DNA from 2 places in the Sinorhizobium sp. BJ1 genome. Region 2 is predicted to be linked to the other one. Evidence: riboswitches for the same ligand, from Rfam matches in the RefSeq annotation. Region 2 holds a riboswitch; the other holds the start of a gene.
What was found. A riboswitch is a leader RNA that binds a small molecule or an ion and turns the genes downstream of it on or off. The one in region 2 is predicted to bind FMN.

Region 1: another riboswitch for FMN. It lies ahead of ribB (3,4-dihydroxy-2-butanone-4-phosphate synthase); the one in region 2 lies ahead of CO676_RS07630 (6,7-dimethyl-8-ribityllumazine synthase).

Annotation. Positions count from the first base shown of each region.
Region 1 covers NZ_NWTH01000008.1:97,712-113,504, reverse strand. The annotation lists gene asnB (asparagine synthase (glutamine-hydrolyzing)) at 1-933, opposite strand, end outside; gene CO676_RS36765 (hypothetical protein) at 1,286-1,408, shown strand; gene CO676_RS13760 (hypothetical protein) at 1,791-1,970, shown strand; partial or broken gene CO676_RS13755 (efflux RND transporter permease subunit) at 2,172-2,697, shown strand; gene uxuA (mannonate dehydratase) at 2,698-3,894, opposite strand; gene CO676_RS13745 (L-idonate 5-dehydrogenase) at 3,958-5,022, opposite strand; gene CO676_RS13740 (TRAP transporter large permease) at 5,022-6,428, opposite strand; gene CO676_RS13735 (TRAP transporter small permease) at 6,432-7,004, opposite strand; gene CO676_RS13730 (sialic acid TRAP transporter substrate-binding protein SiaP) at 7,068-8,042, opposite strand; gene CO676_RS13725 (FadR/GntR family transcriptional regulator) at 8,082-8,822, opposite strand; gene ribB (3,4-dihydroxy-2-butanone-4-phosphate synthase) at 9,122-9,757, opposite strand; FMN riboswitch at 9,871-10,019, opposite strand; gene CO676_RS13715 (SDR family oxidoreductase) at 10,080-10,868, opposite strand; gene CO676_RS13710 (sugar ABC transporter ATP-binding protein) at 10,886-12,373, opposite strand; gene CO676_RS13705 (substrate-binding domain-containing protein) at 12,403-13,341, opposite strand; gene CO676_RS13700 (ABC transporter permease) at 13,463-14,437, opposite strand; gene CO676_RS13695 (transketolase) at 14,634-15,443, shown strand; gene CO676_RS13690 (transketolase family protein) at 15,443-15,793, shown strand, end outside.
Region 2 covers NZ_NWTH01000004.1:314,433-330,225, reverse strand. The annotation lists gene CO676_RS07690 (FAD-binding oxidoreductase) at 1-1,169, shown strand, start outside; gene CO676_RS07685 (ParA family protein) at 1,239-1,955, opposite strand; gene CO676_RS07680 (iron-containing alcohol dehydrogenase) at 2,157-3,302, opposite strand; gene CO676_RS07675 (aldehyde dehydrogenase family protein) at 3,299-4,684, opposite strand; gene CO676_RS07670 (glutamine synthetase family protein) at 4,879-6,243, opposite strand; gene CO676_RS07665 (amino acid permease) at 6,338-7,885, opposite strand; gene CO676_RS07660 (N-formylglutamate amidohydrolase) at 7,993-8,766, opposite strand; gene CO676_RS07655 (MurR/RpiR family transcriptional regulator) at 8,937-9,815, shown strand; gene CO676_RS07650 (ABC transporter substrate-binding protein) at 10,009-11,112, shown strand; gene CO676_RS07645 (ABC transporter permease subunit) at 11,181-12,062, shown strand; gene CO676_RS07640 (ABC transporter permease) at 12,059-12,847, shown strand; gene CO676_RS07635 (ABC transporter ATP-binding protein) at 12,852-13,913, shown strand; FMN riboswitch at 14,029-14,280, shown strand; gene CO676_RS07630 (6,7-dimethyl-8-ribityllumazine synthase) at 14,371-14,844, shown strand; gene CO676_RS07625 (TfoX/Sxy family protein) at 14,919-15,245, opposite strand; gene CO676_RS07620 (GlxA family transcriptional regulator) at 15,376-15,793, opposite strand, start outside.

The DNA.
Region 1 (15,793 bases), on a different contig from region 2:
CGTGCCGAGCGCCGCAGCCATTTCCAGCTGGAAGGCGCTTTCGTCGTGCTCGGCGCTGTCGAAGGTAACCGAGAAGGTCCGAAGCCGCTGCGGCGTCATGCCGGCGGCCAGCGCCGAGACGATCGAGGAATCGAGCCCGCCGGACAGATAGGCGCCGACCGGTACGTCGGCCCGCATGCGGATACGGGTCGCGTCGGTCAAGAGGGCGCGCAACTCCTCTGCGGCACTTCCTTCGTCCACGTAGACGGGCGGCTGATCCCGGTCCGGATATTGCAGTTGCCAGTAAGGTCTCGTCGTGACGCCATGCTGATCGACGATCATCAGGTGCGCCGGTTCAAGCTCGAGGATGTTGCGGAACGGCGTGCGCGGCGCGATCGGAGCCCAGAGGGTGAAGATCTGGTCGAGCGCGATCGGGTCGATCTCCGCCGAAACGCCAGGCACCTGAAGGAGCGCCTTGACCTCGGAAGCGAAGTAGAACGTGCCGCCATACGCGGTATAGAAAAGCGGGCGCACACCCATGCGGTCGCGCGCCAGTATCATCCGGCGGCAACGGGCATCCCAGATGGCGAAGGCGAAATCGCCGTTGAGCAACGACACGCACTCCTCGCCCATCTCGGCATAAAGGTGGAGGATGACTTCGGTGTCGCTCGCGGTGCGGAAGCGGCGGCCCTTGGCGCGAAGTTCGTCCCTGAGCTCCACATAGTTGAAGATTTCGCCGTTGAAGGCGATCGTCAGCTCGCCGCTCGCATCAGACATCGGCTGCTGGCCGTCGCCGAGCCCGACTATGGAAAGCCGCACATGGCCCAGCCCTGCTTCGGGCGCAATGAAAATGCCCTGCTCATCCGGCCCCCGATGCGCAATCGCGGCCGTCATGCTTTCGAGAAGCGCCCTTCCGTCCCGTATCGAACCAAAATAGCCGCTGAAACCACACATATGAAAATCGCTCTCACGCCCGCAACCGCGTTGAATGTATAGACGGAATGCGCGGAGCAAGAGTTAACCCGCTCTAGATTTCTCCAATGATGGTAAATAAATCAACTGGAGGCACATCGAATATTGATGATGGAGGAATTGTAATTCCGAGACTTCCCCGAGTATATAAATTTAACATTTATAGGTTTTTTGCTAAATTTATACTTAAAACGCCCCAGATGAACTGCGCACGATCAAGCCCCTTGATTCCATGGGCACCCGACGGAGCGCCGACGAAGAACGTGGTTTCCTTTTTATTAAGAAATTCGGTCCAATTTTCGCAGTCGAAGCGCAATATCGTTCGGAGCGCATGATGAGCTACGATTGGACCGGCGAACGCACGCGCCGGATGAAGATGATGAAATACGGCATCGCCATTGTGCTGACGGTTGGCCTGATTCTTGCTGCCACATCCTGGACCTTGCAGTCCATCTGACGATAGTGCCTCGCGCTCCCGCTGGCCTGATAGCAAGACACGGGCTTGGATATCTTTCTGTCTGTCCGATGTAACCTGTAGCTCGAATTATGTAAGTTCTAAACCTTGACGAGAGCCCCCTCCGGGAGTGGAATCCTGTCTGAGGCACACTGCCTGAGGCCGTCGAATCCGCACTCGCTGCGCGGCGGCCTCCCCAGTTCGAGGGGGCGATAGGTGGACCCGCCGCATAACCGATCAGCAGCTGCGTGGTTCACCTATTTGCCCCGGAATTGCAGCGGCGCGGCGCCACTGGCGTTCGGTAACAATTATCGGCCGCATCCGCAAATGGCACGGAACCAACAATAGCGTTTGCGTGTTTCCTGACGCAGCGCGAGGAGGTCATATGCAGCCAAGATTCATGTCGACGGAGGTGTTCCTGCGCTTCGAGAAGGAATGGCAGCACCTCCGTCGCGCCGTGCACAAGTTGGAGATCGAGGCCAATCGGCCTGATGAGCAAAATATTGACGACACGGCCGGCTCCGAACTTGCCGACCCGCTCGCGGGCCGGACAAAATCTTCGTAACCTATTGCAATAACACTAGACGCGCGCCCCGCTTCTTCTAGATGCTTGTTGCGCCATCGGTAGCCTCGTAGGTCTCCGATGCGCGCAGGAACGAGATCACCACGATCCCACTTCCGCGAAAGGAGCGCCGCCGATGTCTAGCCGGGTCCTCATCGCTACGGTTGCTGTGAGCTGCACGTTGGCCGGCATTGCCATGGCACCTGGCTTATCCTCGGCGCGATCCTGACGATTTATATCGTGCTTGGCATTCTCTACGAGAGCTTCATCCACCCGCTGACGATCCTTTCCGGCCTGCCGTTGGCAGCATGCGGGGCGCTCCTGGCGATCAGCCTTGGCGGCTTCGACCTTTCGATCATCGCAGTCATCGGGCTGTTGATGCTGATCGGCATCGTCAAGAAGAATGCGATCATGATGTTCGACGTAGCGCTCTCGCTGCAGCGCGACGGCCTCACTCCCCGAAATGCGATCCACCGGGCTTGCCTGATGCGGTTGCGGGCAGATCCTGATGACGTCCCTCGCCGCGCTGATGGGCACGCTACCTATCGCGCTCGGCAGCGGCGCCAGCGCAGAACTGCGCCAGCCGCTGGGCGTCGCCGTCGTCGGCGGCCTGCTCGTCTCGCCGCTGACGCTGTTCGTGACGCCGGTGATCTACCTCTACATGGAGGCCCTCGCGCGCGGCATCAAACGGCTGTTCGGGCCGCGAAGGCCGCAGACGGCCGTTTCGTGATCAGGACAGTCCGTGGGTGGCATGCGACAGGGCCCGTTCGATGCCGCGCAGTTCCGCCAGCCCCTTCAGCCGGCCGATCGCCGGGTAGCCGGGCTGGGCGCCGCGGGAGAGATCGTCGAGAATCTCCTGACCATGATCCGGCCGCATCGGAATCTGGTGATCCGCCCGTCCGGCGGCGCGCCGGCGCTTCTCCTCGACGAGCAGTTCGGCGATCACCGCCACCATGTCGGTGTCCCCCTCCAGATGCTCGTCCTCATAGAACGAACACGGCGTCCGCTCCTCCTCGCGGCGAACATTTCGGAGATGAGTGAAATGGATGCGTGGCGCGAACTGGCGGACCATCGCCGGCAGGTTGTTGGCGGCGCGAGCGCCGAGCGAGCCGGTGCAGAAGGTGACGCCATTGGCCGGGCTGTCGACCTCCCGCAGCATGAAGGCATAGTCCTCGGCGGTCGAGAGAATGCGCGGCAGGCCGAGCAGCGGCCATGGCGGATCATCGGGATGGGCGCAGATATTGATGCCGACCCGTTCGGCGACCGGCGTCACTTCGGCAAGGAAATCGACGAAGTGCCGTTGCAGCTTGTCACGGCCGACGCCGGCGTAGGTCTCTAAGTGCTCCCGAAGCTGCGGCAGGCTGTAGCCATCGGCGGAGCCCGGAAGCCCCGCGCCGATATTGCGGGAGAGGCCAAGCCGCCGCTCCTCGGTCATCTCGCGGAAGCGCCGCTCCGCTTCTTCGCGCGTTGCCGCGTCATAGTCTTCGACGGCGCCCGGCCGCTGCAGCAGATAGAGGTCGAAGGCGACAAAATCGATCCGGTCGAAGCGCATGGCCTTGGCGCCGTGACGGGTGGTCCAGCGCAGGTCGGTGCGCGTCCAATCGAGCACCGGCATGAAATTGTAGCAGACGGTACGAATACGGGCCGCCGCGAGGCGGCGCAATGTCTCCTGCCAATTGGCGACGTGCTCGCGCCAGGGACCGGTCTGCGTCTTGATGCTTTCCGACACCGGGACGCTTTCGACCACCTCCCACTCCAGGCCGCCCTCGCGCACCTCTCGCTGCCGCTTTTCGATCTCCTCGACCGGCCAGACGTCGCCGGTCGGGATGTGATGCAGGGCGCTGACGATGCCCTGCGCGCCGGCCTGCGCCGCGTCCTGGACACTCACCCGGTCGACCGGTCCGAACCACCGCCACGTATGTCGCATATGAACTCCTTCCGAGCGGGACGAAGTAAAGTGCGAGCGGTTTTCCGCCTGCATCCCGCTCTCTTAGAACCAGGACAGAAAAGTCAGTTGCACCTTGCAGGCTGCCGTGCGGTCGCCGGCCTGCTCGAAGGCGTGGACCGCCTGATCGATCGGGAACGCATGGGAAATGATCGGCCGGACATCGATTGTTCGGTCGGAGATGAGCGCGACGGCCTGAGCGAATTCATCGTGGAACCGCTGCGATCCAATCCACCGCAACTCCTTGCCGACGAGTGCATTGAGCGGCACGGTGATGTCGCCCGTGACCCCGACCTGTACGATCAGGCCGCGCGGCCGGACGGCAGCGATCGCCCCGCGCAGCGCCGGCTCGGCGGCGGAGCACTCGAAGACGACGTCGAACTGGCCCTTGTCGATCTCATATTCGGCCAGACCCGCCGGCTCGCGGCCGACGTTGACTACCCGCGTGGCGCCCATGGCGCTTGCGCGCCCGAGCGCCGCATCGGCGAGGTCGGTGACGACGATCGCCTCCGCTCCCGCGTGGCGGGCGGCCGCGACGACGAGCGCACCGATCGGCCCGGCCCCGGTAACGAGCACCTGTTTGCCGGTGAGGTCACCCGCCTGCGCAACCGCGTGAAGGCAGACGGCCAGCGGTTCCGCGCAGGCCGCCTCGCCGGCACTGACAAGAATCCCCGCCGCAAAACACTGGCGGGCCGGGACGATAAGCCAGTCACGGAACATGCCCTGCGTATGCGGCAAGCGCATCGCGCTGCCCATAAACTGCATGTTCAGGCAATGGATTGTCAGTCCTTCCTGGCAATAGCGGCAGGTGCCGCAGGGCTGGCTCGGATTGACCGCTACCAGCTCGCCGATCATGAGCCCGGAGACGCCAGCCCCGAGCGCTGCGACACGGCCCGCTGCTTCATGACCGGGGATGATCGGCTCCCGCACCCGGACGGGGCCGAAGCCGCCGTCCTGATAATAGTGCAGATCGGAGCCGCAAATGCCGCCGGTCGCCGTCTTCAAGAGGACCTCGCCTTCGCCGGGCTCGGCGACCTCCGTGACCTCCATTCGCAGGTCGCGCCGGCCGTAGAGCCGGGCGACACGCGCCTGCCTGATTGCTCCCACCATCATCGGATCAGCCCGACTGCACCAGGTAGCCACAGCGTGACCGCCGGGACGAAGGTGATCAGGATGAGTGCGATGAAGAGCGGCAGGAGCCAGGGCAGGATCGCCATGGTCGTCCGCTCGACCGAAAGCTTGGCCACCCGCGACAGCACGAAAAGCACCATGCCGAGCGGCGGGTGAAGCAGGCCAATCATCAGGTTGAGGGTCATTATCAGACCGAAATGCACCGGATCGATGCCGAATTGAGCCGTCAAGGGCAAGAGGATCGGCACGAGGATGGTGATCGCCGCGATCGTGTCCAGGAAGCAGCCGACGAACAGCATCAAGAGGTTCACCAGGATCAGGAACACCCACTTGTTGTCGGTGATGGTCAGGATCGCACCCGAGAGCAACTGGGCCGCCTGGCTGACGGTGAGCAGCCAGGCGAAGATCGAGGCGGCGGTGACGATGAACAGCACGGATGCGGTCGTCTCGATCGTGTCGAAGGTCGCCCGGGCAAGCGTCGACATCGTCATCGTCCGGTAGCGAACCAGACCGAGGAACAGCGACCAGAGAACGGCGGCCACGGCCGCTTCCGTCGGCGTGAACCAGCCCATCGTCATGCCGCCGATCAGGATGACCGGGGTCATCAGCGCCATGACCGCGGAGAAATCGAAGTACCAATCAAGCGCGAGGAGCGCGAGAAGGGCGAGGCCGACGGCGGCGTTCAACGAGAGGCCGGCCGACATCAGGAGATAGATGACGACAGGCACCGCAAGCACGACGACCACTTCGAGCGAAGCCGACAGCAGGCGCGTGATCTCGAAAGGCGTGTCCGAACCCCATCCTCGTTTGTAGGCAAAGACCGCCACCGTCAGCATCATCAGCACGGTCATCACCACGCCGGGCACGATGCCGGCCATGAACAGCGCGCCGATCGAGACGTTCGCCATCATGCCGTAGATGACGAAGGGCAGCGACGGCGGAAAGATCGGACCGAGCGTCGCCGACGCGGCGGTGACCCCGACGGCGGTTTCCACCGGATAGCCGTGATCTTTCATCGCCTTGATCTCGATCGTACCGATGCCGGCGGCATCGGCAAGCGCCGTGCCCGACATGCCGGAAAAGATCACCGAGCCGATGATGTTGACCTGCGCCAGCCCACCCTTCATCCAGCCGACGAGCGCAACGGCGAAGGAATAGATGCGGCCGGTGACGCCGGCTGAATTCATCAGGTTGCCGGCCAGGATGAAGAACGGCACCGCCAAGAGCGGAAAGCTCTCGACGCCGGCGATCATCCGCTGTGCCGCGATGATGTCGGGCGCGACATTGTAGAAGACCAGATAGAGCACCGACGCCACGGCCATGGAGATGGCGACGGGCACACCGACCACCATCAGCACCAGAAACGAACCAACGAGCAGGAGCATGGATCAGCCCTCGACCTTCTGGAATTCCTCGGGCTTTTCGAGAACCGAATAGCCGCGGCGTTGATTGGCGACGAAGACCTGGATCGAGCGGACCAGCATCATCACGAAGCCGGCCATCACGCTGTAGAAGACGATGTTGCGCGGCAGATCGACCGTCACCATGCGTTCATGGGCGACGATCGACACGTAGCGCCACATCAGCCAGCAGCCATAGGCAAAGAAGCCTATGCGCACGAGATCGACGAAGATCGCCATCGCCCGCGCCACCGGCCCCGGTAAATAGTGATAGAGCACGTCGACCTGGATGTGCCGCGAGACGCGCACGCACATGACGGAGCCCAGGAACACGACGCCGATCAGGCAATTGGTAGCGATCTCCTCCGTCCAGGCGTAGGAATCATTGAGCACGTAACGGGTGAAGAATTGCAGGAACACGCACCCCGTCATTATCCAGAAGATGGCGAGCGTCACCCAATCCTCGAAGGCATAGCTCGAAATATCCGCGGCGGGCGGGGCCTCGTCGAAGGAATGGGCAATTTCCTCCGGCGTCACTTGCAAGTGGACTTCCTGGGACATGGCGATCATCCGGCAAAGGGTTGGCGGATGCCGGCCGCATGGCGTGCGGCCGGCATCTAGGATTCACTTGACGGCGCGGATGGCCTCCCAGTCTTCCTTCTTGTAGCCGAAGTCCTCCAGCGCCACCTTCTCCATCACTGTCGACTCGAAATCAGCCTTGTCGACTTCGCTCACGTCGATGCCGCGCTCCTTGAAGGTCTTGACGAGAGCGTTCTCACGCTCCTCGATGATCTTGGTGCCGCGCTCGGCAGCCTCCTGCATCACCTCGGTGAAAATCTGCTTGTCGGCATCGGAAAGCTGCGACCACAGCGACTTCGAGACGACCGTGTTCAGGTGGTCGACAATGTGGCCGGTCAGGACGATATGCTTCTGCACTTCGAAGAACTTCTTCGCCTCGATCGTCGTCAGCGGATTTTCCTGGGCTTCGACCGTGCCATTCTGCAAAGCCAGATAGACCTCGGCGAACGCGATCGGCGTCGTATTGGCGCCGCAGGCCCGCGGCATGGCGAGATAGGCCGGGACATCGGGCACGCGCATCTTCAGGCCCTGCATGTCGGCGCATTTGGCGATCGGCCGGTTCGATGTGGTCTGGCGCGTGCCGTAATAGGTGACCGCGGTGATGTGGTTGCCGGAGGCCTCCTCGTAGCCCGCTGCCAGGCGCTTGAAGACATCGCTCTTGGTATAGGCGATCAGATGGGCGGGGTCGCGGAACGTATAGGGGAAATAGGTGACGCCGATCGGCGCATATTCGCGCGCCGCGAAACTCGAACCGGAAATGATGATATCGACCGTGCCGAGCTTCAAACCCTGGTTCAGATCCGCTTCCTTGCCGAGCTGCGAGGCCGGATAGACATCGACCTTGTAACGTCCCTCGGTGCGCTTGCCGATCTCCTCGGCGGCCCAGACCGATTCGGTATGGAACGGCTCAGAGGTCTCGTAGACATGCGCCCACTTGAGCACGGTCTGGGCCTGTGCGGCGAGGGCCGAACCAAGGATGGCGGCGGTTGCGCCGAATAGCGTTAATAGTCTGGCCTTCATCTTCTTTCTCCTCCCAAAGTGAAATCAATGCATGCTTTACTAATTTTCGGCACGCCTCCATGCGGCCGGTATCGTGCTGTCGGACGACTCCTCCCCGAAGCTGGCCGACAGGCGAAGCTGAGATTGATCGAGATGCGCGCGCATCGCGGCCCGTGCGGCAGCCGGATCGCCCGCGGCGATCGCATCGCGGATGGCGCGATGCTCCTCCATCGCGGCCCGCCAGGTCCCGGTGTTCTCGAAATAGCTGGCGAGCTTCTCGAAATAGGGCGTCATGCGCATGTCGTGGATGCTGCCGACGAAGCGGTTCAGCGTCTGATTGGCGATGATGCTCGAGACGATGACATGGAACTCGCGATCGATGGCGAGCGCCTGGCGCCGATCTTCGAGCGCGGCGGCCATCCGCGCGAGGTTGTCGTCGAGGACTTCGATATGTTCGGCGCGCGCCAGTCGGGCCGCCTCCTCGGCGATTGCGCATTCGACCACGGCCCGGGCCCTCAGCAATTCGAACGGACCCTCGAAATCCTCCGGCGGCACATCGGCCGAGGGGGCATGCCGCGCCGTGACATAGATGCCCGACCCCATGCGGATATCGATGAAGCCTTCGACCTCGAGCACGATCAGTGCTTCCCGAACGGTCGGGCGGGACACCCCCAGCTTCTGCGCAAGCTCCCGCTCAGCCGGAAGCCGGGAACCAGGCGCCAGTTCACCCCGTTCGATCAGGCCTCGCATCTGGTCCGCCACCTGCCGATACAGGCGGCGCGATTCCACGGCAGAGAACATCGCATCCTCGCTGCAGGCCACACGGCAGGTTCGCGGCTGGTGGCCAAGTGGTCATACCAATTGGCATAGAATACGCGCGGCGTTTCTAAAGTCAATTGTTGTTGTTGTTGTTCAAAACAACGGGGTTCGGCTCACTGCAGCGAAAAGGGCATCACCACGATTCCTGCCACTCCGGCGGGCATATGTGAGCTCGTTCCGCCAGATCGGCAAGCCGCGCGTGAGCCCGCGCCGCCGCTTGGCGGAGGATCCTTTGAACCGTTGGAGGTAGTGATTGCCTCCAAGGTGAACGCTGACCCGGATTACGCAGCCTGCGCCGCGTCAGCCGGCTGCTGGCCTCCAATATAGGCGATCAGGTCCCTGATGGTGATCAAGGGAAGCCGGTGCGTTTCAGTGAACAGGACGAGCTCGGGAAGCCGAGCCATCGTTCCATCGTCGTTGGCAACTTCGCAAATGACGCCCGATGGGGACCTGCCGGCGAGGCGTGCCAGGTCCACTGCGGCCTCCGTATGCCCCGGCCGGCCGCGCACACCCCTGGGATGCGCCCGCAACGGGAAGATATGCCCAGGCCGGGCGAAATCCGCCGGACGCGCAGCGGGATTCATGAGGGCTTGAACCGTCGCGGCCCGATCGGCTGCGGAAATCCCGGTGGTGGTTCCGGGCAGATAATCAACGGAGACTGTGAATGCAGTTTTATGCAGCTCGGTGTTTTGCGGAACCATGAGGGGAATTTCGAGCGCATCAAGACGCTCTCCTTCCATCGCAACGCAGATCAACCCACGGGCGTGCTTCATCATGAAAGCGATCGTTCCAGCCGTTACCGCGTCCGATGCCACGATGATGTCGCCTTCATTCTCCCGGTCCTCGTCATCGACGACGACGATTATGCCGCCGCGCGCCAGTGCCGCGATTGCGTCTTCAATTTTCGAGATTGCCATTCCATTTGCCTTTCAAGGGTAGCCAGCATTGGCGTTAAACCGCGGCGTTTCAGCCGCTATTCATCCCTTGGGCGAACAAGCCCGCGCCGCCCGGTAAGGAGCGGTTTTGCAGGCATTGTCCTCTTCCATCCGGACTGTAACCGTCGGCCCCGGCCTCTCACCGGGTCTGCTGACCCTCCACTATCTGTGGAAGCGCTGGCGGGCTCCCGGATCGCTCCGGATATCCGCCGGTGGGGATTTTCACCCCGCCCTGAGTACAAACGTAGATACGGAATTCCTGCGGTAAAAAGCAAGAGGCCGGCTCCGGCCGGCCTCGCGATATTTACCAGCAGCAGAAGCCACCATCGACCAGAAGGTCGACGCCGGTAACGAACGTCGCCGCATCCGAAAGAAGAAAAACGGCGGGCCCGACCATCTCGTCGACAGTCGCCATGCGCCGCATCGGCGTCTGCTCCTCGAAGAGCTTGGTCTGATGCACCATTTCCGGCCGCGTGTTCATCGGCGTGGCCGTGTAGCCGGGGCTGATCGTGTTCACGCGGATGCCGCGGCCCACCCATTCCATCGCCATCGATTTCGTCATATGGATGACGCCGGCCTTGGAGGCGTTGTAGTGGCATTGGTTCAGGCCACGGTTGACGATCACGCCGGACATCGAGGCGATGTTGACGATCGACCCGCGGCCGTTCTTCAGCATCGCCCTGGCTTCCGCCTGGCAGGACAGGAAAACGCCTTTCAAGTTGACGTCCATCATCGTCTGGAACTGGCTTTCCTCCATTTCCTCAGCCGGATTGGCATTGGCGATGCCGGCAGCGTTGACGGCGAGAGTGAGCGCGCCCAGCTCGACTTCCGTGCGGGCGACCGCCTCGTTGAGCGCCGCACCACTGGTCACGTCGGCGGCGATCTGGATGCTGCGGCACCCCGTGCTGGCGATGAATTCCGCCGTCTTCGCGAGCCCATCGTCGGTGCGGCGATCGAGCAGAGCAACCTCCGCCCCTAACTGCGCCAGCCCCATAGCGATGCGTTGGCCGATGCCGCTGCCAGCGCCCGTCACGAGGGCGACGTTTCCGGAGAGATCGAATAGCTTGGGCGCGTTGAGCGTGATTTCGGACATGATGACGTATTCCTCGTTTAGATGGTTGCCAGTTCCATGACCGAGACGTCGTTTGCCTCCTTGCGGTCGAGGATACCGGTCTGTCTGCCCTGTGCCATGACCATGATTCGATTTGAGACCCCGAGAACCTCTTCGAGATCGGAACTGACCACGATCACAGCGACGCCCTGGTGGGCGAGATCCATGACGAGATCGTAGATCGACGATCGAGCGCCGACGTCGATGCCGCGCGTCGGTTCGTCGAGCACCACGACCTGCGGCTTGCGCGCAAGCCATTTGGCGAGCACCACTTTCTGCTGGTTGCCGCCGGAAAGCTCGCCCGCGTTCTGGTGACCACGGCCTTTCACGCCGAACTTCCTGATGTACTCGTCGGCGAACTGGTGGAGACGGCGCGAGGAAATCCAGCCCTTGCGAGCGATTTCTCCGAAGTTGGCGTAGCCAATGTTCTCCGCGATCGAATGATCGAGCACCACGCCCTGAAGCTTGCGGTCCTCCGGCACGAGAACGATCCCATTGCGGATCGCGTCGATGGGCGAGCGGGGCGTGACGGCCTTGCCATGCAGGAGAACCTCGCCACCGGAAATCGGATCGGCGCCGGTCAAGGCGCGCACGAGTTCGGTGCGGCCGGCGCCCATGAGGCCGGCGATGCCGAACACTTCGCCCTTGCGGACTGAAAAGCTGATATTCCGGAATGCATTCGTCGGCGAGGTGAGGTTGCGCACGTCAAGCGTCACCTCTTCCTGAGGCGCCGGCAGGGCGGGGAACATGCGCTCGAGCGAACGCCCGACCATTGCCTCGACTATGGTGCGGATTGGCACATCGCCGCTGTCGAATTCCTTCACCTTGGCACCGTCACGCATCACCACGATGCGATCGGCGATCTGGCGGATTTCCTCCAGCCTGTGCGATATGTAGACGAGGCCCACACCTTCCGACTTCAGCCGTGCGATCTGCTGGAAGAGGAGTTGGGTTTCTTCGCCGCCAAGCGCGGCGGTCGGCTCGTCCAGGATCAAAAGGCGGGCATTGAGCGTCAACGCCTTGGCAATTTCGATGAGTTGCTGCTTGCCGGTCGAAAGGCCCTCGACGAGGCGGTCGGGCGAGACATCGAGACCGAGCCGCTTGAGTCCGCTGCGCGCCCGTTCCTCCATGGCCCTGCGGTCGACCCGACCCGCCTTCATCGGATAGCGGCCTACGAAAACGTTCTCCGCGATGGACAGCTTCGGGAGCAGTTTCAGCTCCTGATGGATCATCCCGACCCCCTCGTCCATCGCAGCACGGGGATTGGCGGGAGCATAGGCTGCCCCAAGCCAGGACATTTCACCGGCGGACGGCTGCACGGTGCCGGAAATAATGTTCGACAGGGTCGACTTTCCGGCACCGTTTTCACCGAGTAGCGCCACGACCTCTCCCGGATAAATGTCGAGGTCGACACCGTGCAGGACCTCGATCGCACCGTAGGACTTCTGGATTCCACGGAGCGACAGGATAGGAGAGCGGGTTGTCATGGCGCTTCAGCCTTTCGTATCGAGACAGGTTACGGGTGACTCTTCACGAATTCCGGAGCGTTCTCGCAGGTCGTCAGCACGGCGTTCGGGGTCTGTCGCTCTTCCACCTTCTGGCCGGCGGCCACGGCAAGCGCGGATTCAACGGCAAGAACGCCCATCTTCTGCGTGCTCTGCGTGGCAGTGGCGATGAACGGACCCTTGCACTTGGCAAGATATTCGAGAGCAGAGACGTCGCCGTCATAGCCGCCGATGATGACCTTGTCGGAGAGATTGGCAACGTCCACGGCTTTGGCCGCACCCATCGCCAGGCCGTCCGCCTGGCCGAAGATGATCTTGATGTCGGGGTTTGCCTGCAGCATGTTCTGCGCGATCGAGAAGCCCTCGTCCGCCGACCACATGTTGCTCCACTGCTGGGAGACGAGTTCCACGCTCGGATTCTCATCGATGGCGCGCTTGCAGCCCGTGAAGCGGTCGACTTCCGGCGTCGTGCCCTTCTGGCCGTGGATGATCGCCATCTTGCCCGATCCGCCAGCCTTTTCGATGATGTGCTTGCAGACGGCATAGGCGGAATCAACGCTCTCGCCGGCGATGAAGGTATCGCCCGGCGCTCCCTCCGGAACGCGGTCGACATTGATCACGGGGATGCCGGCTTCACGGGCAAGGCGGGTCGGCACGGCAGCAGCGGCCGCACCGGCCGGAATGTAGATGAACGCGTTGATGTCCTGCGTCATCAGGTCCTGCACCTGGCTGACTTGCGTGGCCGTGTCGTTCTTCGCATCGACCACAACGACGTCGATGCCCTTTTCCTTCGCGTATTTCTCGACGCCGAGCTTGATCTGGTTGAAGAAGTCCGCCTGAAGGTTCGGAACGGCGAGGCCGATCTTCTTGACCTCCGCGGCAGATGCACCGAGCGGGGACATCAGGACCGCAGCGGTGGTTGCCGCCAGCAGCAGTTTGGTCAATTTCATGGTTTCTCCTCCTTTGGTGGATTTCCCGGCTTTGCAGGAGGCCACCTCCCTTTTGCCGGCCCGCACCATTGCGGACCGTTTTCACTGCCCCGCCTTCGACTTCGCGAACGGGGCGAACAGACTATTTCCGCTTGCGATAGGTCTCGGCGGTGACCGCCAGGACGATGACGCCGCCGATGATCACCTGCTGCATGAACGGGGATACGCTCAGCAGGTTGAGTCCGTTGCGCAGAATGCCGATGATGAGCACGCCAATGATGGTGCCGCCGATTCCGCCCGTGCCGCCGGACAGCGACGTGCCGCCGATGACGACCGCGGCGATGGCGTCGAGCTCGTAAGAGACGCCGGATGAGGGCTGGACCGAGTCCAGGCGCGCCGCCAGAACCATGCCGGACAGCCCCGCCAGGAAGCTGCACACAACGTAGACAAGCACGGTCGCCCGCTGAACGTTGATGCCGGCAAGCCGCGCCACTTCGGCATTGCCGCCGATGGCGTAGAGGGTGCGCCCGCCGTGGCGATAGCGTTGGTAGAGCAAGCCGACAACGAAGACCACCAGCATCACCGCCACCGTCAGCGTCAGGAAGCCGCCGAAGCGCACGATGGCCATCGTGTTGAACCAGGCCGGAAAACCGATGATCTGCTGGCCGTCGGTGATCATGTTTGCAAGGCCGCGGGCAATCGACATTATGGCAAGCGTCGCGATGAAGGCGGGCACGTTGAAGCGCGTAATGAGAACGCCCGCGACCAGGCCGTTCAGCGAAGCGGACAGCAGAGCGAGCGGAATGGCCAGCCACATCGGCACGCCGGCAACGACGTTCAGATAGCCGAGGACCATCATCGCAAGCGCCATGACCGAACCGACGGCAAGGTCAATGCCGCCGATCAGGATGACCAAGGTCATGCCAACGGCCATGATGCCCAATACGGTGATCTGATCGAGCACGTTGAGGAAGTTCCTGATCGAAAGGAACTTGTCGCTCGCGAAGGTGAGAAACAGACACAGGACGATGAGACCGATCAGCGGACCCGTGGCCCCTCTCATCGAGGCAAACATCCCGCCTGCGAACCCTTGTCTTTGCGTCGCTGTCGCAAGCATGGCGCCCTCCTCTCCTACTTCGGCCTCCTCAAAGCAGCTTAAGCATAAATATTCATGGCCGTCTGTAAATGCGTACACGATTGAAACGTGTTGTGTCAAATTGTTTCGCTGTCGCTAGTCGCGCTTTCCCACTTGACATGCCGCCATAGCGTGTAAATATATATACCTCTGTATATTTATTCGCTACGAGGAATTCATGCAGCCGAACGATCTCGACCGCATCGCTCGACAGATCCGACTTCGCGATCTGCAGGCGGTTTTCGAAGCCGGCGCTGGCCATATCGGCGGGGAAATGTCCGCCATCGACATTCTGACGGCGCTCTATTTCCGCGTGCTGCGAATCTGGCCCGATCAGCCGAAGCATCCGGACCGTGACCGTTTCGTGCTGTCGAAAGGCCATGTGGCGCTGGCGCTCTATGTGACGCTCGCCAAGCGCGGCTTTCTGCCCGAGGAAGAGATCAGTACGTTTCTGAAGCCGCATTCGCGACTGAACGGACATCCGAACTGCAACAAGGTTCCGGGCGTCGAGACCAATACCGGGCCGCTTGGCCACGGACTGCCAGTCGCGGTTGGCATGGCGAAGGCCGCCAAGCTGACCGACGCCAAGTACCGCACCTATGTCATGACCGGCGACGGCGAGATGCAGGAAGGATCGAACTGGGAGGCCATCGCCGCAGCGGCCCAGTTCGGCCTCGACAATCTGACGCTGATCATCGATCACAACCGCTTTCAGCAGGGCGCCACGCTGAAGGACACCAACGATCTCGCCCCCTTCCCCGCCAAGCTCAAAGCCTTCGGCTGGGATGTCACCGAGATCAACGGCAACGCCATGGATGAGATCGTTCCGGCGCTGGAATCGCGCAGCAACCGCCCGCACTGCATTGTCGCTCACACAAACAAGGGCCACGGCATTTCCTTCATGCAGGACAAGGTCGACTGGCACCACAAGGTGCCCAACGCCGAACAATACGAGATGGCCGTCGCTGAGCTTTCGGAGGTCCTGTGATGAAAGACGTGATGAGCTCTCCCAAGCTGCACGACTGCCGCGATGCCTTCGTTGCCGTGCTGGAACGCCTTGGCGCCGACGATTCCAGGATCGTGGCCGTCTGCAACGACTCCGTCGGCTCCTCCAAGCTCGGAGGGTTCAAGTCCAAGTGGCCGGAGCGACTGGTCAATGTCGGCATCGCCGAACAGAACATGGTGGGCGTCGGCGCCGGCCTTGCCAATGGCGGGCTTCTGCCCTTCGTCTGCGGCGCCTCCTGTTTCCTGACCGGCCGGTCGCTGGAGCAGATCAAGGCCGACATCGCCTATTCCAACGCCAATGTGAAGCTGATCGGTATTTCCTCCGGCATGGCC
Region 2 (15,793 bases):
GCCTTTCGGCCGCCCTGCATCTGGCAGAAATGGGCGCAAATGCCGTGGTAATCGAGGCGCGCATGATCGGCTTCGGCGGCTCGGGCCGCAATGTCGGCTTGGTCAATGCCGGCATGTGGGTGAAACCCGATGATCTCATTGCCACGCTCGGCGCGCAGGCCGGGGGTCGCTTGCTCAACGAGCTCGGCGATGGCCCCTCGCTCGTCTATGACCTTGTCGCCCGGCATGGCATCCAGTGCGAAGCGGTGCGCAATGGGACGCTGCATATGGCCGTTGGAGCCGATGGCGTGAAGGACATCCAGGAGCGCGAGGCGCAATGGAAAAAGCGCGGCGCGCCCGTGGAGGTCCTTTCGGCCGAGAAGGCACAGGCACTTTCCGGTGCTGAAGGCTTTGCCGGCGCACTGCTCGACCGGCGGGCCGGCACGATCCAGCCGCTCGCCTATGCGCGTGGCCTGGCACGCGCGGCACTGGCCGCAGGGGCCCAGATCTTCACGGAGACGCCACTCGTTGCCGCCGAGCGTCGCGGCGACGCCTGGAAGCTGACGGCCGGCCGAGGCACGCTTACGGCCCGGCATGTCATCGTCGCCACCGAGGCCTATGGAGCGCTCATCGACGGTGCACCGTGGAGGACGCAGACGCAGGAACTCACGGTCCTTCCCTATTTTCAGTTCGCGACCAATCCGCTGCCGGACCATGTCGCCGGCCGAATTCTCCCCGAGCGCCAAGGCGCCTGGGACACGGGCCTCGTCATGACCTCATTCCGCATGGACCAGCAGAACCGGCTGATCTTCGGGTCGATCGGCCGCCTCGACGCGATGGCCGCCGGCACGCACCGCGCCTTTGCCGCACGCTCGGTCCGCAAGCTTTTTCCCTTTATCGGCGATTTTCGCTTCGAATATTGGTGGGACGGCCGAATCGGCATGACCACCAACAATCTGCCGGTCATGCATGTGCTCGCGCCGAACGTAGTTTCCATCAGCGGCTACAACGGCCGCGGCATCGCCCCCGGCACCGTCTTCGGCCGCGCCCTCGCCCGCCATGTCACGGGCGACAGCTCGGCGATCCCGCTCGCCGAGACCCCGATCACGCCGGACCCTTGGCGCAACCTGAAATCCGCCTTCTATCACGCCGGCGCCCAGGCCAAGCATCTCATCGACCGGCGCTTCTAGATCTAGAAGAATTTCGACCGGAATGACGAAGGTCAGTTCCGGTCGGCCTTGGGAGGCATTCAGTGTAATTCAAGCGGCGCGCGGCAAGGCCCAGCGCAGGCGTGACATCACGACATGCCGTGCCGACACCGGGAGCAGCGCTTGCACCTCGCCGGCTAGAGCGAAGGCGTTCTCGCGGGCCTTGTCGAGGTTGCTGACACGGCCTGCGTCCATCGTCTGCAAGGTGCCGCCGCATTCGAAGATTTCACGATAGGCGGCGCGTTCGATGATCGGCGTATCGAGGACCGAAACGCCGCGCGAAGCAAGCAAAGCCTTGATCGCCTGCAGCGCTCGCGTCGTCACCAGTGAGTTGACGCGCGTCAGGACCACCGAGTGATTGATGCGCACTCTTGCCTTCTGTTCGATCTGGCGAATGAGTTCCAGGATCTGGACCGCGCCGCGCGCGTCCATGGCACAGCCCTGAACCGGGATCAGCACCTGGTCGGAAAGCCCGAGCGCCAGCGCAACGATCGCGTCCTTTGCGCCGGCAAGGTCGATCACGATGTAGTCGGCCTCGCCCTTGAGCTCGCGGATATGACAGGGAAGCGACGCGGGCGTGATATGCGAGATCACCTCTAGATTGGCGATTTGGCCGGAAATCTCCGACCAGCTGGTGATCCACTTCTGCGGATCGGCATCCAGGATCACCACACGGTTGCCCTGACGGGCTAGTTCCGTCGCCAGGATCAGGGCAGCCGTCGTCTTGCCGGCGCCGCCCTTTGCGTTGGCCAAAGTAATGACCGCCATCTTACCACCTCGTTCTCTCAGTGCCCTGTCGCCTCGGCGTCGGGGCAGGTTCGATTAAGAGAACCTTTCAGAACATGGTTAACAAAATGGAAATTTTGGTCGGCAAAGATTAACCGGTCAGCCCGGCGAGTGACCGCGTCCGCACAAAAAAGCCCGGGAAATCAACGTCTCCCGGGCTTTCGAAAAAATTAATGCGATGGCTCAGATGCACTCCGCAAAGAGCGTCTTCGCCGCGTCCAGCGTCAGTTCAACCGGATTGCCGCCGGCCGTCGGATCAACGATCGCCATCTCGGCCATCTCGTCGACGCGCTCGGTGCCGACGCCGAGTGCCGCGAGCTTTTCGGGGACGCCGAGTTCCTCGCGCAGTTGCAGCACATAGTCGTAAAAGCCGTCGAACCCGCCGGCAATGCCGAGATAGGCCGCCGCACGGGCGATCTTCTCCTCGATCGCAGGGCGGTTGAAACGCAACACCGGCGGCATCACGACGGCATTGGTCATGCCGTGGTGGGTATTGTAGATCGCCCCGACCGGATGCGAGAGCGAATGGATCGCGCCGAGGCCCTTCTGGAAGGCGACGGCGCCCATCGCTGCCGCACTCATCATATTGGCGCGCGCCTCGATGTCCGTGCCGTCCCTGTAGGCGCGCGGCAGGTATTCCTTGACGAGCCGCATGCCCTCGAGCGCGATGCCGGCCGACATCGGATGATAGAAGGGCGAGGAATAGGCCTCGAGGCAATGGGCAAAGGCATCCATGCCGGTGCCTGCGGTGATGACCTTCGGCATGCCGACCGTCAGCTCCGGGTCGCAGATCGTCACCGCCGGCAGGAATTTCGGGTGGAAGATCACCTTCTTCACGTGGCTCGCCGAATTGGTGATGACGCTGGCCCGTCCCACCTCGGAGCCGGTGCCGGCGGTCGTCGGCACGGCGACGATCGGCGCGATGCCCGCGACGCTGGCGCGCGTCCACCAGTCGCCGATGTCTTCGAAATCCCAGACGGGCCGCGTCTGGCCGGCCATGAAGGCGACGCATTTGCCGAGGTCGAGACCCGAGCCGCCGCCGAAGGCAACGACACCGTCATGACCACCATCCTTGAACGCCTTGATCCCGGCCTCGAGGTTGACGTCGTTCGGGTTCGGATCGACGTCAGCGAAGATGGCGCGCCCGACGCCGCCTGCTTCCAGGATATCCAGCGCATTCTGCGTGATCGCCATCGGCGCAAGCCCGCGGTCGGTGATCAGCAAGGGCTTCTGCATGCCGGCGGCCCTGCAGTGGTCGGCAAGCTCCTTGATGCGGCCGGCGCCGAACTTGATGGCGGTCGGGTAGCTCCAGTTGGCGGTGATCGTCATGCTGTGACTTTCTTCAGATGGTAGGATTTCGGACGGGTGAGATTGTGGAAGCCGAGGAGCGAGAGCGAGCCGCCGCGGCCCGTCTCCTTCACCCCGGTCCAGCAAAGCGCCGGGTCGAGATAGTCGGCGCGATTCATGAAGACCGTGCCGGTTTCGAGTTCGCGGCCGATCCGGGCGGCGCGCTCGGCATCCTTTGTCCAGAGCGAGACGGTGAGGCCGTATTGACTGTCATTCATCAGTTCAATCGCCTCGGCATCGCTTTTCACCTTCATGATGCCGACAGCGGGACCGAAGGTTTCCTCGCGCATGAATTCCATCGAGTGATCGACATCTACGAGAACCTGCGGCGCGAGATAGGCACCGCCATCATCCTGCGGGAAGAGTTTCGGATCGATCAGCGCCTTGGCGCCCTTCGAAACCGCGTCGGCGATCTGGTTGCGCACGGTCGCGGCGAAACGCTTGTTCGCCATCGGGCCGAGAGTCGTTTCCGGGTCGAGCGGGTTGCCGAGCTTGTAATTGGAAACCCAGGCGACGGATTTCTCGACGAAGGCGTCGTAGAGCGACTCATGCACGTAGATGCGCTCGATGCCGCAGCAGCACTGGCCGGAATTGTAGGTGGCGCCGTCCATCAGCGTGTCGACGGCGGCATCAAGATCGGCGTCCGCCATCACGTAGCCGGGATCCTTGCCGCCAAGCTCGAGGCCGAGGCCGGTAAAGGTGCCGGCCGCCGCGCGCTCGATCGAGCGCCCGCCTTCGACCGAGCCGGTGAAATTGATGAAGTCGAAGCTCCTCGCGGCAATCAGCGCCGCCGTCGTATCGTGGTCCAGGAAAAGGTTCTGGAAGACGTCCGCCGGCACGCCCGCCTCGACGAAGGCTCGCACCATGCGCTCGCCGACGAGGATCGTCTGGCTGGCATGCTTGAGGATCACCGTGTTGCCGGCCATCAGCGCCGGCGCGACCGTGTTGATCGCCGTCATATAGGGATAGTTCCAGGGCGCGATGACGAAGACGACGCCATGCGGCTCGCGCTCGATGCGCCGCTCGAAGCGGTCGCTCTCCTCGACGACAAGCGGCTTCAGCGCGTCGGCCGCGATCGAGGCCACATAGTTCGAGCGCTCGTTGAAGCCCTTGAACTCGCCGCCATAACGCACCGGCCGGCCCATCTGCCAGGCAAGTTCCGGCACCACCTCGTCGACCATCTCATTGAGCCGCGCGACGCCGGCGAGCACCAGTTTGACGCGCTCGTCGAGCGGCCGCTTTGCCCAGCTTTTCTGTGCATGCCGCGCCTGCGCCACCGCCTGCTTGGCAAGCTCCAGAGGCATGGCCGCGCGTTCGGCATAGACCTCGCCATTGACTGGCGAAATGCATCTGATCATCGTCATGATCGTTTTCCTGTTTCTGCTTTCAATTAAACCTTCACCTTCCCCTCCCCAACCCCTCCCCACAAGGGGGAGGGACTTACGGGCGGCATCGCCTCGCCGAACGCAACGTTTCCACAGTTGGCGGCGGCTCGGGCCAGCGAAGACGGGGCGGCAACGGGAGCCCCTCCCCCTTGTGGGGGGGGAGAGGTCGTGCCCTATGCTCGTTCGAACCCCCGCGCCACCTCCCAATCGGTGACGCGCCGGTCGTATTCCTCCTGCTCCCACCGGGCGGCGCGAGTATAGTGGTCGATGACCTCTTCGCCGAACGCCTCACGCAACATCTTGGACTCCGTCAGGGCGTCGGTTGCCGCCCTGAGCGTATGCGGAATTTCGCGCACGTCCTTGCCGTGATAGGCATCGCCGACGAAGGGCGCTTCGAGCTCCAGCTTGTTCTCGATGCCGGAAATGCCGGCCGCGATCAAAGCAGCGAAGGCGAGATGGGGGTTAAGGTCGGACCCGCCGACTCGGCATTCGATGCGGATCGCCTTGGTTTCGTCGCCGCAAAGGCGATAGCCGGCGGTGCGGTTGTCCTTGCTCCAGATCGCTTTCGTCGGCGCAAATGTCCCGGCCATGAAGCGCTTGTAGGAATTGATGTAAGGCGCCAGGAAATAGGTGATCTCGCTCGCATGGGCGAGCAATCCGGCCACGTAGTGCCGCATCAGCTCGGACATGCCGTAACGCCCTTCCTTGTCGTAGAATAGCGGCGTCTTGCCGTCGAGGCTCCACAGAGATTGGTGGACGTGCGACGAGGACCCCGCGGCGGAATAGTTCCATTTGGCGAGGAAGGTGATCGCCTTGCCGCGCGACCAGGCAATCTCCTTGCAGCCATTCTTGATGATGGCGTGACGGTCGGCCATCGTCAGCGCGTCGGAGTAGCGGACGTTGATCTCCTCCTGGCCGGCGGAGGCTTCCCCCTTGGAATTCTCGACCGGAATGTCCGCACCCTGGAGGCCGTTGCGGATCGCCCGCATCACGTCTTCTTCCTTGGTGGTCTGGAAGATGTGATAGTCCTCGTTGTAGCCGCTGGCGAGCTGCAGGTCGCGGTAGCCGGACAGGCGCGCATCTTCGTAGGACTGATCGAACAGGAAGAATTCGAGCTCACTCGCCATGAAGGCTTTGAGGCCCATGGCCTCGAGCCGCGCGATCTGCTTCTTGAGGATGGCACGCGGCGAATGCGGCACCTCCTCATGGGTATGGTGATCGAGAACGTCGCAGAGGACCAGCGCCGTGCCCTCGAGCCAGGGAATGCGCCGAAGCGTCCCAAGATCCGGCTTCATCGTGTAGTCGCCGTAGCCCTTCTCCCAGCTCGTCGCCTTGTAGCCGGGCACGGTCTCCATCTCCATGTCGGTCGCCAGCAGATAGTTGCAGCTATGCGTTTCCTTCCAGGCGCTGTCGACGAAATATTGCGCGTGAAAGCGCTTGCCCATCAGGCGGCCCTGCATGTCCACCTGGCAGGCGAGCACCGTATCGATGCGGCCGGCGGCGACATCTTCCTTCAGTTCCTCGAACGAGTAGCTCATGAAAGTCAAATCCCATGTTTCGGCGCGGCCGTTCCCGTAGCCGCCAATACGAAGAGGAGACCGCAAGTGCGATCTCCGCCCTCTTTTTGTCTTCTTAGACTTCGCCGACGGCCTTTTCGGCCGCAGCGATCTCGGCCTGGCGGCGCGCGACCTCATCGCCGATCGGCGGCCCGCGGAAGCGGCGGTTCTCGAAGCCGAACCAGATGATGCCGGTGACGACGAGGAAGCCGACGGTGATGTAGAGCGCCCAGTCATTCGGCGGCTGAATGCCGAGCACGAAGATCAGCACCATCGCGATGATCGACAGGATCGCAAACAGCTTGAACATTCCTTCGCCGAGGTTCCAGGGCCCCATCTTGTCCCATTTCGACGTTCCCCAGGCGAAAAGGCCGAGCGTGATCGGGATCGCGAAGGAGAAGAACAGGAAGATGACCGTGCACGAGACGACGATCGTATAGACCGGCGTTTCGCCGATCGAGACGAGCGACGAGCCCCAGACGAACAGCACTGCGAGGATCGAGCCCGTCCAGATCGCCGCAACGGGCGTGCGATAGGTGGGGCTTACCTTCGAAAGAGCCCTGGAGGCCGGCAGACCGCCATCGCGCGAGAAGGCGAAGATCATGCGCGAGACCGAAGTGACCGTTGCCAGGCCGCACAGCCACTGGCTGACGAAGATGGCGAGATAGAGTATGTCCTTGATGACCGGGTGGACCTGTGCGTCCATCGCCCAGAAGAAGACGTTCCAGCCCTGCTTGGCAGCCTCGTCCATGTTCGGGATCATCAGCACGAAGGCGCACAGCATGATGTAGCCGAAGAGCGCCGACCAGAGCACCGAGGAGACCATGCCGCGCGGCACCGATTCGGCCGCCTTGACCGTTTCTTCCGATGTATGCGCCGAAGCGTCATAGCCGGTGATCGTGTAGATCGGCAGCAGCAGGCCGAGCAGGAAGACCCAGGTTCCGGAAGTCTGCGGCCAGACATTGCCGCCTGCTTCGCCGGAATAGTTCGAGAAGGTGAAGAGCCTGCCGATCTCGTAAGAGTCGGCTGCTGCAAGGCAGGCAATCGCCAGCAGGATCGCGGTCGCGAAGATCAGATAACCCGAGAAGTCGGTGAGCTTCGCCGTCAGCCCGATTCCCATATGGTTCACCAGTGCCTGCGCGCCGGTGATGATGGCCAGGAATACGATGCGCGTGGTCGTCGAGTCCTCCAGTCCCAGATAGGGCGTGCCGAACGAACCCATGAAGAAATAATAGGTACCGACATTGATGGCGCCGAGAACCGTGACCAGCCCGAGGAGGTTGAACCACGCCGTCACCCAGCCGGTAAAACGGTTCCCGAGGATCGAGCCCCAGTGATAGAGGCCGCCAGCCGTCGGATAGGCGGAGCTGATCTGCGCCATGGCAACCGCGAAGACGAGCGAGATGAAGCATCCAAGCGGCCAGCCTATGCCGATTGCCGCTCCGCCCGCACCGGCGGTCGCCTGCGCCAGCGAGTTGATGCCGCCTGATAGGATACAAATGATTGAGAAGGATACGGCGAAATTCGAGAACTGGCTCATTCGCCGCTCGAGTTCCTGGGCATAGCCCATCGAATGCAGGACTTGCAGATCCTGCTTCTTATCGGTTTCGATGTAGTCTGACATCTCTTTCCCCTGTTTCTCCTGACCCGGCGCGCCATTGCGAAAGGTCATGTCACCTCCTGTTCCGGCACAGGAACAGGACCGCGGCTTTGCCGCTCCCCTGGGTCTTTTTATCTTTTCGGAAGGGCGGCCACGCTTCTGGCGAACAGCCCTTCCAGATAATCGGCCATGACCCTTTGGCCGATCTCGTTGCGAATGAGATCGTTTCTGATCTCGATCATCACGTTCGGCAGCCCATAACGGACGCCGTATTCTATCAAGCTATGCGTTACCCCGTCATTCGGCCCATAGGGCTCATTGCGACGGATGTCGTATGCAACCTGCCCCGCCGTCGCGGCCGCCAGCATGCGATCGGCGAGCCGACTGTCGGCGTCGTGCAGGATGCCGAGCTCGACGCTGCGCGGCTTGCCGAAATAGACCGGCGTGAAGCTGTGCATGGTGACGAGGATGGGAAGCCTGCCGGCCGCCTTGCGGCCGACGACGAACTCGGACACCGCATCGTGGAACGGCAGGTATATCTCGTCGATCCGCGCCTGGCGCTCCGCCGCCGACATCGATCGGTTCCCCGGCACCTCGTAGACCTCGCTGACGACGGGTGTTGCAGCGTCGGAATCCGGAGGCCGATTGCAGTCATAGACGAGGCGCGAAAAACGCTGATGAATGAGCGTGCCGCCCAGCTTCCCGGCAAGCAGCCTCGAAACCGCCAGCGCACCCGGGTCCCAGGCGATGTGGCTCTCAAGCGCTTCCTTGGAAAGCCCAAGCGTTCCGAGGCGCTCTGGCAGACGGCTGGACGCATGCTCGCAGACGAAGAGGAAATCTCCCTTCGCATCGGCATTCTCAATGGCGACCGAGTCGCCTTCCGCCTGCGTCAAAAGCCCCGCCAAAACCGGCTCCCCATTGCCTCGTCAGACGATGTTGATGAAAAGAATTCTTCACGAATCGGCGAGTGTCAATAAAAATCTGAAACGATCTCTTCAGATTTCCATTGACTCCAATTGGGGCCGCGATGTTTAATTTCCTTCAAGCTGGCAAAGACCGGCTGAGGGGCATGACATTGAACGGCAACAGGGCATCCATGACGGTGTCGGATGTGATCAACGCACATTTCGCGGTGCTGACGCGCGCCGAGAAGCGTTTGGCGGAGACACTTCTCGACAACTATCCGGTCTCCGGTCTCGGCTCGATCACCACGGTCGCCGAGAACGCCGGCGTTTCGACGCCAACGGTGGCACGCATGGTGCAGAAGCTCGGTTTCCGCGGCTTTCCCGATTTCCAGTCGAGGCTGCACCAGGAATTGGAGGCGACGATCTCCAATCCGATCGCCAAGCACGATCGCTGGGCGGCAAGCGCACCGGGCACCCACATCCTCAACCGCTTCGCCGATGCCATCATGGGCAACATGCGCCAGACGCTATCGCAGATCGAGCCCGTCGAATTCGATCAGGCGGCGGCCCTCGTCGCCGACCGTAAGCGAAATGTCTATCTCGTCGGCGGCCGTATCACCCGCTCGATGGGCGATTATCTCTTCACCCATCTCCAGGTCATCCGCACCGGCGTCACGCAGATTGCCGCCAATCCGAGCTCGTGGCCGCACTACGTTCTCGACATGAAACAGGGCGACGTCCTGATCCTGTTCGATATCCGTCGCTACGAACAGGAAATGGAGACCCTCGCCCGCTCGGCCCGCAACCGGGGCGTCGAGATCATCCTCTTCACCGACCAATGGGGTTCGCCAATCGCCAAGTCCGCCTCCAAGGTTTTCCGCGCCCAGATCGAGGTGCCCTCGGCCTGGGACAGCTCGGTCATGCTGCTATTTCTCGTCGAGACGCTGATCGAGGCGGTGCAGAGCTCGAATTGGGACGAGACGAGGGATCGAATGAAGACGCTCGAGGGCCTCTTCGATTCGACACGCATCTTTCGCAAGCCAGGCTAGGAGGTACCGGTCGCAGACTGAATGTCCGGATGAAGGATTGAAGGTGCAAGGCGCGCCGCGCACCCCTTGGAACGCAAGCCCGGCCAAAGCGGCGTTCTCGCCGCAAACGGGAAAAAGGCCTGTCACACAAGTTTCATCGCGCCACTTTAACAGCACCGCCGAAGTTGACTGAAAACCGATAAGGAGAACACCAGTGATTTCAAGGACTCAACGCCTGCTCTCGCTCTCGACCGCCATGCTGCTGGCAACCACGGCTGTGGCCGCTGCCGAGCCGAGCGAAGAGCTCATCGCCGCCGCCAAGAAGGAAGGCACGCTGACGACCATCGCGCTTCCGCACAGCTGGTGCGGTTATGGCGACGTCATTGCCGGCTTCAAGGCTAAGTACGGCATCGAGGTCAACGAATTGAACCCGGACGCCGGTTCGGGTGACGAGATCGAAGCGATCAAGGCCAACAAGGGCAACACCGGCCCGCAGGCGCCTGACGTGATCGACGTCGGCCTGTCCTTCGGCCCCTCGGCCAAGGCCGAAGGCCTGATCCAGCCCTACAAGGTCTCGACCTGGGACACGATCCCGGACAGCGCCAAGGATCCGGAAGGCTTCTGGTACGGCGACTATTACGGTGTTCTCTCCTTCGTCGTGAACACCGACATCGTCAAGGAAGTGCCGAAGGACTGGGCGGACCTCAAGAAGTCGGACTACGCGAACTCGGTCGCGCTCGCCGGCGATCCGCGCGCGTCCAACCAGGCCGTGCAGGCCGTCTATGCCGCCGGCCTTTCCGCCGGTGAAAAGGATGCCGCCAAGGCGGGTGAGGCAGGCCTCGGCTTCTTCGCCGAAGTCAACAAGGCCGGCAACTTCGTTCCGGTCATCGGCAAGTCCGCTTCGCTCGCGCAAGGCTCGACCCCGATCATCATCGCCTGGGACTATAACGGTCTCTCCTGGCGCGACAGCCTGAACGGCAACCCGCCGGTCGAGGTCGTCGTTCCGGCCTCCGGCGTCGTCGCCGGCGTCTATGTGCAGGCGATCTCGGCCTACGCCCCGCATCCGAACGCCGCCAAGCTGTGGATGGAATATCTCTATTCGGACGAAGGCCAGCTCGGCTGGCTGAAGGGCTATTGCCACCCGATCCGCTTCAACGACCTGGCCAAGAACGGCAAGATCCCGCAGGAAATGCTCGACAAGCTGCCGCCGGCAGCGGCCTATGAAAAGGCCGTCTTCCCGACGCTCGAGGAGCAGGCTGCCGGCAAGGAAGCGATCACCACCAAGTGGGACAGCGTCGTCGGCGCCAACGTGCAGTGATGCAAACGCCTCCCCGCTCATCCGCGGGGAGGCCTACTTCCTCCGACACCGGAACGGCCGAAGCCTTCATGACCACGACTACAGCGACAGCACCTCTGATCAGCAAACGAGCGGTCATCGATTGGCTCGGCATCGCACCCTTCGCAATCTTCGCGCTTCTGTTCCTGATTGTTCCGACACTCTATCTCGTCACCGGCGCCTTTCTGACGCCCGAGGGGGCGTTCACCTTCAAGAACCTCGGCGATCTCTTCACCCCGTCGATCATGAGCGCCTACTGGATCTCGATCCGCGTCTCGGTCGCCTCCTCGCTCGGCGGCGCGCTGATCGGCTTCTTCCTCGCCTGGGCGATCGTGCTCGGCGGCGTGCCGAACTGGATCCGCTCCGGCCTGCTGACTTTTTCCGGCGTCGCCTCGAATTTCGCCGGCGTGCCGCTGGCCTTCGCCTTCCTGTCGACGCTCGGCCGCACCGGCCTCGTCACCGTCTTCCTGCGTGACTGGTTCGGCTTCAATCTCTACGGAACCGGCTTCAATCTCCTGAGCTTCTCCGGTCTCACCATCACCTACATGTATTTCCAGATCCCGCTGATGGTGCTGATCCTGACGCCGGCGCTGGACGGGCTGAAGAAAGAGTGGCGCGAGGCCGCCGAAATCCTCGGCGCCTCCACCTGGCAATATTGGCGCATGGTGGCGCTGCCGATCCTCTGGCCGAGCCTGCTCGGCACGACGCTTCTGCTTTTCGCCAATGCCTTCGGCGCCATCGCGACGGCTTACGCGCTGACCGGCAGTTCGCTCAACATCGTGCCCATCCTGCTTTACGCTCAGATCCGCGGCGACGTGCTGCACAACCCGAACCTCGGCTACGCGCTGGCGCTCGGCATGATCGTCATCACCGGCGTTTCCAACATTCTTTATATCTGGCTGCGTATGCGCGCCGAACGGTGGCAGAAATGAAAGCACAACGCCTCGGCGCCTGGATCGCCATCGCCATCGGAGCGAGCTATTTCATCGTTCCGCTGCTCGGCACGCTGGAGTTCTCGCTGCGCATGCGTCGCGGCGCCTATTCTTTCGACGCCTACGCATCGGTTTTCTCCGACATCCAGTTCCGCGAGACTTTCGGCTATTCGATGCTGATGGCTGTGCTGACGATCATCTTCGGCATGCTGCTCGTCGTACCGACGGCCTATTGGGTGCGGCTGCGCCTGCCGCAGGTCCGCCCGGTGGTGGAATTCGTCACCCTCCTGCCGCTCGTCATCCCGGCGATCGTCATCGTCTTCGGTTATCTCCGGCTCTACAATTCCTCGTCGATCCTGCCGCTGACCGGCTCGACCTCGGGCACCAATGCGCTGCTGATGTTCTCCTACATGACGCTGTCGCTCCCCTACATGTACCGCGCCGTCGATACGGCGATGCGGGCGATCGATGTCAGGACGCTGACGGAAGCGGCGGAAAGTCTCGGCGCCAAGTGGCCGACGATCCTCTTCCGCTGCATCTTCCCGAATGTGATGAGCGGCGTGCTTTCCGGCGCCTTCATCACCTTCGCGATCGTGATGGGCGAATTCACCATGGCGGCGTTGCTCAACCGGCCGGCCTTCGGTCCTTATCTGCAGCTCGTCGGCGCCAACAAGGCCTATGAGCCCTCGGCGCTCGCAGTCATCGCCTTTGCCATCACCTGGCTCAGCATGGGGCTGCTCCAGCTCGTCTCCCGTTTCCAGAAATCCGTTTCGCCCAAGGCTTGATCACATGGCATTCCTGACACTGACCAATATCCAGAAGTCCTTCGGCCCGGTTCAGGTCGTCCATAATTTCGACATGGGCATTAACAAGGGAGAGTTCGTGTCCTTCCTCGGCCCGTCCGGCTGCGGCAAGACCACGGTCCTGCGGATGATCGCAGGTTTCGAGACGCCGTCCGGCGGTTCGATCGTCATCAATGGCAAGGACCAGGGCACGCTGAAACCAAACCAGCGCAACATCGGCATGGTGTTCCAGGCCTACGCGCTTTTCCCGAACATGAACGTGCAGGACAATGTCGCCTTCGGCCTGAAGGTCGCCGGCGCCTCCAAAACGGATATTGATATACGGGTGAAGCAGATGCTCGGGCTCATCAAGCTCGAGCACCTGGCGGACCGCTTCCCCTATCAATTGTCCGGCGGCCAGCAGCAGCGCGTGGCACTTGCCCGCGCGCTTGCCGTCAAGCCGCAAGTGCTGCTGCTCGACGAGCCGCTCTCGGCACTCGATGCGAAGATCCGCATCTCGCTGCGCGAAGAGATCCGGCAGATCCAGCAGCAGCTCGGTATCACCACGGTGTTCGTCACCCACGACCAGGAGGAGGCGCTTTCGATCTCCGACCGCATCGTCGTCATGAACGCCGGCCGCGCCGACCAGATCGGCACCCCCTTCGAGATCTACAATACGCCGGCGACCCGCTTCGTCGCCTCCTTCGTCGGCACGCTCAACATCATCGAAGGCAAGGTGGCCGACCCCGCCACCGGTGCCGTGATCGTCGGCGGACACCGTATCTCGCTGAAGGAGCCGATCGCCGCCCTGAAGGGCGGAGACGGTATCTCGCTGGCGCTCCGGCCGGAAGCGGGGTCCATCGCCGAGGGCGCGAGGGGCGACACAGCGCTTCCCGGTGAAGTTGTCTCGACGAGCTTCCTCGGGTCAGTGATCCGCACCAAGCTGCGGGTTGGCGAGGATGTCATCTCGTTCGACATGTTCAATGACCCAGGCATCACTCCCCCTGTTGCGGGAGAGAATGTGACATTGCGCTTCGCCGCCAAGGACCTGCTGGTCATTCGGGAGTAGCTCTGGGCCGGAATGTTTTGTTGGGCTTCCCAGGTTCGGAAAGAAATCTGTCGTGATTTCTCGCTTTTTCGTCGTTGCGCGCGTTTGACCGGCGCCGACCTCTGTGTATAGTCGCACGCGTTCTCAGGGCGGGGTGAAATTCCCCACCGGCGGTAGCGGTCGGTGGATCTAACGATCCGACGGTCGAAGCCCGCGAGCGCTTCAGGCACCTACAGCGCCGCGCGTCTGTTTGACGCGCAAGGGTCGCTGTAGTTTTTGAGTCGCTGCATGATTTCGCCCTTAAAAGGAATCATGCAGTGCCTGAAGGTCAGCAGATCCGGTCGAAGTCCGGAGCCGACGGTCACAGTCCGGATGGAAGAGAGCAAGCAGTGCGAACCCCTTTCGCGGGGTAGCCGCGCATGCATGTTCGCCCGACGGGATCATTGGAAAAAATGCCAACCCTGAAAGGCTTGAGACCATGACCATTCTTTCCCACCCCTCCACCAAGATCGCCATCGTCCGCGCCCGCTGGCACGCCGATATCGTCGACCAGTGCGTCGATGCCTTCGTCGCGCAATGGTCGAAGCTCGGCGGCAACGCGGCCGACGTCGAGATCTTCGATGTGCCGGGAGCACTGGAAATTCCGCTGCATGCGCAGAAGCTCGCCAAGACCGGACGCTATTCTGCGATTCTCGGCACCGCCTTCGTCGTCAATGGCGGCATTTACCGCCACGACTTCGTTGCCGGCACCGTGCTCGACGGTATGATGCGCGTCCAGCTCGACACGGATGTGCCGGTGCTTTCGGCCGTCCTCACTCCCCACAACTTCCAGGAAAGCGAGCCGCTGATCGCCTTCTTCCGCGACCATTTCGTCGTCAAGGGCGAGGAGGCTGCGAATGCCTGCGCGCAAATTCTCGCTGCGCGCGCCAAGCTCGCCCTAGTCAACGCCTGAGGCGTCTTTCGCTAAATCTGAGGAGGGGGCGCGTGAAAACGCGCCCCCGTTACGCCCCGGGCCGCTGCCTGCGGTCACTTCGGCGGCAGCGAGAGCACATAGCCGAGCGCCGCATCCAGCAGGCGTCTCCTCAGGGCATCGTCGCCATAGGCCTCGGCACCTGCGCGCACCCAGCCATGCATTCGACGCTCGCCCATCACCATCGGAGCAATGCCCGGGAGGGCCAGGGCCCAGCCGTCATTGCCCTTGCCGAGCCTCACCAGCATCCCGTCCTCCCGGGCGCCGGAGACGAGATTGCCGTTCACGAGAAACGCCAGGCCGCCGAACATCGGCTTTTCGGAGAGCCCCGGCCGCTCGCCGAGTTCCTGCCTGATCAATTCTTCAAGCCCCAGATCGCGCATTGGATTTTTTCCTCGTTCTCTTCCGGCCAAGGCGGCGCGTGCATGATTCACTTCCCGACAAACCGGCAATAAATCTCTGATTCAATTCACGGAAACGGCCTCCGCTGAATCACTCTCTGAAGTCGTTGAATCAGCTCTTGAGCTTCAGTCTCCGCCGCGTCTCGCTCGGGCTCTCGCGATAGTGGGCGCGGTAGCTGCGCGAAAACGACGACGACGAGTTGAAGCCGCAAATCGCCGCGATGTCGGCAAACTCTATTCGCGTCTCGATCACCTTGCGGCGCGCCGCATTGAGGCGTAGCGCCAGGTAGTGCTCGTGCGGGGCCACCCCCATGGTGTCCTTGAAGAGGTCTTGCAGGTGCCGGGCGCTGACGCCGATCCGGCGTGCCAGCTTGGCGAGTGTCAGCGGCGCCTCGACGGTATCCTCCATCAGCTTGACCGCCGCGCCGACCCGACTGTCGAGAATGCGCATGTTGCCGATCGCCGGCACCTGCAGCAGGTCGCCGCGCGTGCGCTCCTGCTCGTAGATGAAGAGGCGCGAGACCTCGAGC